2 regions of the Methylosinus sp. is20ea genome follow, and region 1 is predicted to be linked to the other one. Evidence: riboswitches for the same ligand, from Rfam matches in the RefSeq annotation. Region 1 holds a riboswitch; the other holds the start of a gene.
The links. Region 1 has a riboswitch for cobalamin ahead of AC6IY7_RS11760 (CbtB domain-containing protein). Riboswitches for the same ligand answer to the same signal wherever they lie in the genome.
Positions count from the first base shown of each region.

Region 2: linked by a shared signal. The riboswitch ahead of AC6IY7_RS16405 (TonB-dependent receptor plug domain-containing protein) and the one ahead of AC6IY7_RS11760 (CbtB domain-containing protein) in region 1 are both predicted to bind cobalamin.

Region 1 is NZ_AP046088.1:2,541,239-2,545,644, forward strand. Features, by position in the region: gene cobN (cobaltochelatase subunit CobN) at 1-598, opposite strand, end outside; gene cobW (cobalamin biosynthesis protein CobW) at 606-1,640, opposite strand; gene AC6IY7_RS11755 (CbtA family protein) at 1,637-2,344, opposite strand; gene AC6IY7_RS11760 (CbtB domain-containing protein) at 2,352-2,552, opposite strand; cobalamin riboswitch at 2,600-2,794, opposite strand; gene cobO (cob(I)yrinic acid a,c-diamide adenosyltransferase) at 2,885-3,466, shown strand; gene AC6IY7_RS11770 (hypothetical protein) at 3,576-3,809, opposite strand; gene AC6IY7_RS11775 (Nramp family divalent metal transporter) at 3,949-4,406, opposite strand, start outside.
Region 2 is NZ_AP046088.1:3,517,759-3,522,164, reverse strand. Features, by position in the region: gene AC6IY7_RS16410 (DUF7676 family protein) at 1-496, opposite strand, end outside; gene AC6IY7_RS16405 (TonB-dependent receptor plug domain-containing protein) at 522-2,552, opposite strand; cobalamin riboswitch at 2,669-2,869, opposite strand; gene AC6IY7_RS16400 (cupin domain-containing protein) at 3,003-3,434, shown strand; gene AC6IY7_RS16395 (NAD-dependent succinate-semialdehyde dehydrogenase) at 3,440-4,406, opposite strand, start outside.

The DNA of each region.
Region 1 (4,406 bases):
GCTTCGCGACCTCCTCGGCATGAGGGGGAGGGTTGGCGCCAAGGGCGGTGCGGCAGGCTTCTTCGCAGCGGCCGGCGAGCGGAACAAGCGCGCTCTCGCGCCAGGGCGCGGGCGTTCCGGCGAGCGTCGCCGCGAAACCGAGGAAGGAGCGCAGATTGTTTGGGCCGCCGTCGCGGAAGAAGGACCAGATGCGCGCAAGATCGTCGGGCGTGAGCGTGGAGGCGCGCGCCAGCCTCTCGTCGCTATGCGTGTCGCCGGGGACGATCGCCAGAGCGAAGCCGCGCGCGCGGGCGGCGGCCGCGAGCTCGTCGACGCCATAGGACCAATAATCCTTGCCGCCGAGCAGGCGCACGATGACGAGCCGCGCATGGCGCGCGACCTTGTCGATATAGAGATCGACGGAATAGGGGTGCTTCAATCTGGCGAGCGAGGCGCAGCGCAGCGACGGAAGCGCGGCGTTCTGCTCATGCAGCTCGGCGACGAGGCCGAGCTCGGCGTCGGAAAAGGAGAGAAAGACGATTTGAGCCGGAGTCTGCCCGAGGTCGACCGCCGCCTCATTATCGTCGAGGCCATGGAGATCGCGCGCGAGCAGATGCATGGCGCCCTCAGCTCGTCAGCATGGCCGTCACGCCCGCGCGGTCGAGACCCTTTTCGCCGATGACGACGAGACGGCTGGCGCGATTTTCGTCGGCGCGCCAGGGGCGGTCGAACTGATGGCGGAAGCGCGCGCCGACGCCCTGCACCAGCAATCGCATCGGCTTGCCGGCGATCTCGACGAAGCCCTTCATGCGCAACACGTCATGGGCTTGCGCGACGCGGGCGAGACGCTCGACGAGCTCGGCCGGATCGCGCGCGGCGGCGATCTCGACGACGAAGCTCTCGAAATCATCGTGATCGTGGCCCTCTTCCGTATCGTGATGCGAGTGGCGGTTGGCGAGATCGTCTTCCGCCGCCGCGCCGAGGCCGAGCAGAATCGCGGGATCGAGCCGTCCCTCGCTCGCGCGCAGCAGCTTCACGGCGCGCGGCGCCGTGGCGCGGATCTGCGCGGCGACTTGCGCGGCTTCTTCCTCGCTCAAGAGGTCGATCTTGTTGAGCACGATGAGATCGGCGCAGAGGAGCTGATCCTCGAACACTTCCTCGAGCGGATTGTCGTGGTCGATCGTCTCGATCTCGGCGCGCTCCTTGGCGATGGCGTCGAGATCGTCGGCGAAGCGCCCCGCCGCCACCGCCGGCCCGTCGACCACGGCGATGACGCCGTCGACGGTCAGATGCGGGCGGATGGTCGGCCATTCGAAGGCCTTGACCAGAGGCTTGGGCAGAGCGAGGCCGCTCGTTTCGATGATGATGTGCTCGGGGCGGTTCGCAAGCGCGAGCAGCGCCTCGATCGCCGGCGCGAAATCATCGGCCACAGTGCAGCACAGGCACCCATTGGCGAGCTCGACGATATTCTCCTCCGGGCAATTTTCCACGCCGCAGGCGCGTAAAATGTCGCCGTCGACGCCGACATCGCCGAATTCATTGATGATGAGCGCGAGGCGGCGGCCGCGCGCCGTCTCGAGGATGTGGCGGATCAGCGTCGTCTTGCCGGCTCCGAGAAAGCCGGTGACGATCGTCGCCGGGACTTTGGCGAGCGCGCTCACGTCGCGGCCTCCGCATGGCTCTTTTCGGGAAGAAGGCGCCAGACGAAGCCGACCGCCGCGCCGACGAGAATCCAGGTCAGCGCGTGGATGGCGAGCGACGCCGCGGTGAAGCGCGCCGCCAGCTCGGCGGGAGCCGTGCTTTCGGGCGCGGGCGGCTGCGGCGCGCCGATAATGTGCGGCGCGACGAGCAGCGCGACGCCCAGCGCCTTGGCGAGCGGCGCGTCGATGCGCAGCAGCGCGAACAGGCCGGCGCCGGTGGAGGCGGCCGTGGCGATCCACCAGATCTGCCGCCCGACGAGATCGCCGGCGGCGCTGCCCGGCAGCTCGGGCGCGAGGCCGAGGCTGGTGGCGAGGCCTGTGGACGCGAAGGCGCAGGCGCCCCAGAGCGCGGCGCGCCTGGGCTCGATCTTCTCGCCGGAAAGGAGCATCAGCGCCAGCAGCACGAAGGCGTAGCCGACGGACGTGACGCCGGTGGCGACGCTGGTCGCGGCCGTGCGCTCGAGGCCGGGCGCGGGCTCCCAGGCGTGGGCGTGGGCATGTTCATGCTCTTGCGCCGCGGCTCCGGCATGCGCCTGCTCGGCCGCGGTCTCATAGACCTCGGCGGAGAGGATCAGCGGAGTCGTGGTGACATGCTGCAGGGCCGCGACGGCGAGCCCCGCGAGCAGGCCGGCCAGAAGACCGACCGCGAGGAGTCGCTGGATCACCGCTGCGTCAATGACAGGGGAAGCCGAGCGAATGGCGCGTGTCGTGAGCGGCGTTGTGGGCGACGCTCGCATAGGAGAAGCCGGCGAGATAGAGGAGGCCGGCGCCGAGCGTGAAAACGACGAGCGCGGCGCGCAGGACCTCGAGACGGCTCGAGACGAGGACGGCGTCGGCGGAAAGGGTCTTCACGGAGAAGGTCTTGGCGGTCATTGTCAGCTCCTCGCCGCCCCACCGGCGGCATTCGTGGTTTCGCGTGACGCGCAGGTCACATGACGGCAGGTCTCCTGGCTCGCGGGTCGCCGCACGCGCCGCCTTCCCGGGCTTTCGCCCAGTGGCTCTACGGGCGCGCGCTCGCCGCTCACAGTTGCGGGGGCAGCCGCGGAATCGGGGACGAGCCCCTTACCGCATTCCCTGTTCGCCTCCTTGCGGAGGACCGTCGTCGACAGTCATATGACGGAGAGGATGAGCCGTCAAACGGTGAGGAGGCGCAAATCGTGTCGGAATTCGCGGAAGAGGACGCCGCCCGCCGCCATCGCGAGAAGATGGAGAAGCGCAAGGCTGTCCAGGACGCCGAGGTCGCGGGCAAGACCATCGCCGAAAAGGGCCTCTTGATGGTTCATACGGGCGCCGGCAAAGGCAAGTCGACGGCGGCTTTCGGCCTCGCGCTACGGGCGATGGGCCATGGTTTCCGGGTCGGCGTCGTGCAATTCGGCAAGGGCGCCTGGGAGAGCGGCGAGCGCCGCATCCTCGAGAAGCTCGGCGGGGAGGAGGGGCTGCTCTCCTGGCATACGCTCGGCGAGGGCTTCACCTGGGAGACGCAGGATCGCGCCCGCGACGAGGCGGCGGCCCGCCGCGCCTGGGACAAGGCCAAGGAGCTGATGGCGGAGGAATCGATTCGGCTAGTCGTTCTCGACGAATTGTCGATCGCGCTGCGCTATGAGCATTTGCCGCTGGACGAGGTGATCGAGACTCTGACGGCGCGCCGAGGCGATCTCCATGTCGTCGTCACCGGCCGCAACGCCAAGCCGGAACTGATCGCCATCGCCGATCTCGTCACCGAGATGACGCTGATCAAGCATCACTTTCAGGCCGGCGTGAAGGCGCAGATCGGCGTCGAATTCTAAAGGCGCGGGGGTGGCCGGCTGGCTCGGCCCCCCGGCGCCGAGCCGGATCTCAGCAGACGAAGTGGCTGCGGCCGTTCCACAAGCGCCAGCAGGCGTTGGACGCTGGCGCTTAGCGCGATCCCGCGTAATAGGACCGGCCATAGTGACCGCCACCCCATCCGGCGTGGCCCCAGCCGTGATGGCCCCAGCCGTGATGAACCCCGGCGTGGCGGCCGTGATGGTGATGATGGTGGTGATGGTGGTGGTGATGATGGTGGTGACGATGGTGGCCGCGGGCGGAGGCCGCGCCGGGCAGCATCAGAGCGCCGACCAGGGCCGCCGCATAAACCATTTGTCGAAACATGCCGTTCTCTTCCCTTCGTTCGAGGAGGGCCCCCAGCGCCGTCTCGGCCGGGGAAGAACGTCGCGTGCAAGAAGATCGTTCCGGCTCGCGCATGGTTAACGCACGCTTGCGGAGCCGCATGGTCAAGGGAAGGTAAAGATCAGCCGGCGAGCGCATCGAAAATCAGCTTGCCGTTCAGCGCGATAATGGCTGCGGCGATGACGGCGGCGACGGCCGTGGTGACGCGCGGCGCCGCGAGCTCGCCCATCAGCCTGCGCGAAGCGGTGAACCAGACCAGCGGCACGACGGCGAAGGGCAGAGTGAAGCTCAGCACCACCTGGCTCAGCACCAGCAGCCGGCCGGTCGCCTCCTCTCCGGAGAGGAGCGTGACGGCGACGGCGGGGACGATGGCGATGAGCCGCGTGACGAGGCGCCGCAGCGTCGGCTTCATGCGCAGCTCGAGGAAGCCCTCCATCACGATCTGCCCGGCGAGGGTCGCCGTCACGGTGGAGTTGAGGCCGCAGGCGATGAGCGCGATGGCGAAGAGCTTGGCGGCGATCGGCGCGCCGAGCAGCGGCGCGATCAGCGTGTAGGCCTGGCCGAGCTCGGCGACGTCGG
Region 2 (4,406 bases), 980 kb from region 1:
ACAAAGAAAGCCGCGACCAGTCGGGCTCACGCAGGATTCTCTCGGTTTCGGGATGAAGGAAGGGATTGGGCAAGAGCACGGCGAGCTGCTGCTCGCCGGCGCCATTGAACAATTGCAGGCTCCAGGACATTGGAACGCATGTTCCCGAGAAGCGCCGATGCAGTTCCGCGCGCGCCGTGCGTCTGTGAACGGCGAGCTCGGGCGGCGTCGGACGGCTGCGTGGACCTCGCGTCTCGCCGATGCAGACGTGAAAATGCGTCTGCCCGAAAGCGATGGTGAGATAGCCGTCGAGCACGCCGACGCGCGTCGGCGGATGATCGACATGTATCTCGAACGCCGCGCCCTGAATGATCGGCCCGAACACGATCTCGCCCCAGTGATTTTCGAAGAGATCGCGAAGCAGCGCTTCGAGACTCTGCGCATCGGTCGGCAGCGCGAAGACATCGACCGGCGTTCCATCCGGCTCCGTCCTTCGCTGCGGCGTCGAATTCGTCATGAGCTTCTCCCCTCTCGAAAATCCGTCACCAGCTGAATTTCACGCCGCCATAGACGGAGCGTCCCGCCGTTCCGTAATTGAAGACTTCCTCATAGCGCGCGTCATTGATGTTCTCGATCCGCGCGAACACCGACATGCGTTCGTCGATCTTGTAATCGGCGTAGAGATCGAGCTTCGCGTAAGGCGCGAGCGTGACGCGTTGCGAGAAGATATAATCATAGTCGGGATTGGGCCCGACGATGGTGAGCCGCGCCTCGAGCTCGAGCCCGGGAACGCCCGTATAGATGACGGACGCCGTTCCCTTGTCGCGCGGCCGGCGGAACAGGCTGCGATGCGTCACGAGATTTTCTGCGGCGAGATGCGTATAGCTCGCGCGCAGACGCCATTCGCCGGGAACGACGATCGCCTCGCCGGAGAATTCGACGCCTTTCGTGCGCGCGCGGCCGACATTGTAATAGCAGCCGAAGGCCTGCGTCACGCTGCAGCTCGGCGCGCGGCCGAACTCGATGAGGTCGCGAAAGCGATTCTCGAACAGCGACAGCGATGCGAACACGCGATCCGAGAACAAGGACTGATCGACGCCGACGTCATATCCGACGCTCGTCTCCGGCGCGAGAGCAGGATCGCCATATTGGCTGAAGCGCTGATAGAGCGAGGCGACGCGCGCGCCTGTTCCGGCGCTGCCGCGCAATTTCGTTCCCGTGTCCTCGAAACGATAGGCTGCAGTCGCGCGCCATGTCGCGAAGGTTCGGTTCTGATCCACCGCGTCGATGCGGCCGCCATAGGAGAGATCGACGCGCTCGAACATTGTGAGCTTGTGCTGCGCAAAGCCCGAATGCGTCGTCTGCGCCGCATCGATGGGCGTGAATGTCGTCGGCGGAACGGGGTCCTGCGATGTGTGGACGGACTCCGTCTCATTGCGCGCGCCAAAGGTCAGAAGACCAAAGCCGCCGAGCGTGAGATCGCCCTGATATTCGAATCCGCGCCGCGCGCCGCGATAGCCGCGCTGGCAATTATAGGCATTGAAGCTCGCGTCATAGCAGGAGCGCGCTTGCCACACGTCGCGATTCGTCACATTGCCGAACAGGGTGAAGCGATTGTGCAAGGCTTTGTCGAACATGTCGGCGTCGATGCGCGCAAAACCCTGCGCGAAAGTCGCATGCTGATGATTCTGCGGATCGAAGATGTCGACCGCCGAGAAGGAATAGGGATTATCGAAGCGGATCGCGCTGTCATAACCGAAGAAGCCGGCTTCAACCGCGACATCCTCGCTCACGCGATAGCCGAGACGCGCGCTGGCCCCGCCCTTGCTCGTCGGATCATTGGGCGGAAGCGGCGGAAGCGGCGTCTTGCCGTCGCCGATCGTCAGTGGCCGCGTGATGCGATAGCCATAGCGTGGATGGCCGTCGACCGTCAGCGCGTCTATGGCGAATGCGTACCACAAGCGATCCTCGCTTCCCGAAACGCGCGCGCGCAAATGCGCCGTTCCGTAGGAGCCGCCTTCCACGAGAAGTGAGGCGCGCGGGCGTCCCTCGCCCTTGCGCGTGAGGATGTGAATGACGCCGCCCATCGCGTCCGAGCCATAGAGCGCCGATTGCGGGCCGCGCAGCACCTCTATGCGTTCGATATCGGAGGCGACGAGGCCGCCGAGATCGACCGAGCCGTCGGTCGAGGACGGATCGCCGATGCGCACGCCATCGACCAGCACGAGCGTCTGGCCGGGCGTCGCGCCACGTAGAAAGACGGAGGTCTGCGCGCCCGGGCCGCCGGTCTCATAGAGATCGAGACCCGGCGTTCCGCGCAAAACCTCGGTGAGGCCGGTCGCGGCGCGCTTCTCGATCTGCGCGGATGGGATCACGGTGACGGCGGAGGAGGATTTATCGACGCGCTCCTCGACACGATCGGCGGAGACGATGGTCGCCGCGCCGATCTCGACAGTCGGCAGAGCCTCCTGCCCCGCGGCGCGAGCGGGAAGCAGGACGAGAAGAGAGGCGGAGAAAAGCGCGAGACGAGACGTGGCGCCCGAAAGGGCGCCCTGTGCGATAAAGGAGGACATTGCCGGAAAACTCGCAGCAGACGTGGGCCGTCACTGCGAAAGGTCTCCACCCTCGACGCGCAAAGACGCGTCAAAAGGTTTCGGCCGCCTCGGTGCACCCCGCCCGACGCTATCGCGCGTGACCACGACTGATGGCAGGTCTCCTGGCTCGCGGGTCAGCGCCTTCGGATCGCCTTCCCGGAAGCTTACGCTCCAGTGGCTGTTTGATCCTCGGCTCGCCGCTTACAGTTGCGGGGGCAGCCGCGGCTTCGCGCCGTCTCCGGCGCTCACCGCATTCCCTTTTGATCCCTAGATGGGAGCCATCGCGGTCAATAGAACCGCGCCGAACCGCAGAGTCAAGCGCGCTCTCGGACGGCGAGCACTTCTGGAACGAAGCCTCGCGCGGCGCGTTAGGCTTGTGGCTGCGGGCGCCGCCCGCGAAAAATTCGATTAGAATTTCGGAGAAGAACGATGAGCGCTATTTACGTCGTCGACACTGACCGGCTCCCGCGCGCGCAAGTCGGCGGCGTGGACGATCCCAGCGTTCGCTGGGCCGGCGCCTTCGCCTCCTGCGGCGAGCATGGCGCGACGCAATCCTCGACCATCGTCTATGAGATCGCGCCCGGCGGACGGCTCGGCTGGCACACGGACGCGACCGAGGAGACGCAATATATCCTCGGCGGCTCCGGCGAATTGCGCGCCGAGGGCGGCGAGACGCATCATGTGAAGCCCGGCGACGTCTTCGTCATTCCGACGCCGCTGCGGCATGATCTCGTCAATACGGGCGAGGAAACGCTGCGCGCGGTCGCCTTCTTCGCGGCGGCGATGTTCACGCAGCGCTTCGACAATGTGATGCTCGCGCCCGACGTGCATGTGCTCGGCACGCCGAACCGCGAGGGTTGAACGCCTCACATATTGCCGAGGCAGACATATTTGATCTCGAGATAGCTCTCTATGCCGTATTTGGAGCCCTCGCGTCCCATGCCCGACTGTTTCACGCCGCCGAAAGGCGCGGCCTCGCTCGACATCAGCGACTCGTTGACGCCGACCATGCCGAATTCGAGCGTCTCCGCAACGCGAAACACACGCGCTATGTCGCGGCTGTAGAAATAGGCGGCGAGGCCATAATGCGTCGAATTGGCGAGACGGATCGCTTCCGCCTCATCTTCGAAGGGAATGATCGCGGCGACGGGGCCGAAAATCTCCTCTTCGAAAATCTGCATGTCCGGCCGCACGTCGAAGAGCACGGTCGGCGAGAAGAATGTTCCGCCGAGCGCGTGGCGCGCGCCGCCGGTCAGCACTTTCGCGCCACGCGCGCGCGCATCGGCGACGAGACGCTCGACTTTCTCGGCCGCCGCCTCCTCGACCAGCGGGCCGATGACGACGCCGGGATCGACGCCGCGCCCGACCTTCAGCTTGGACGCCGCCTCGGCGAGCTTGGCGGCGAAAGTCTCGGCGACGTCCTTCTGCACGAGGAAGCGATTGGCGCAGACGCAGGTCTGGCCGCTGTTGCGATATTTGGTCGCCAGCGCGCCTTTCACCGCAAGATCGAGATCGGCGTCCTCGAAGACGATGAAAGGCGCATTGCCGCCGAGCTCCATCGAGCATTTCTGCACATTCTCGGCCGCCTGCCGCAGCAAGATCTTCCCCACCTCCGTCGAGCCGGTGAAGGTGATCTTGCGCACCGCGGGATTGCCGGTGAGCTCGGCGCCGACGCTGGCAGGATCATTGGTCGTCACCACATTGAGCACGCCGTCCGGCACGCCGGCGCGCTGGGCGATCTCGGCGAGCGCTATGGCCGAGAGCGGCGTCAGCTCGGCCGGCTTCACCACCATTGTGCAGCCGGCGGCGAGCGCCGCGCCGGCCTTGCGCGCG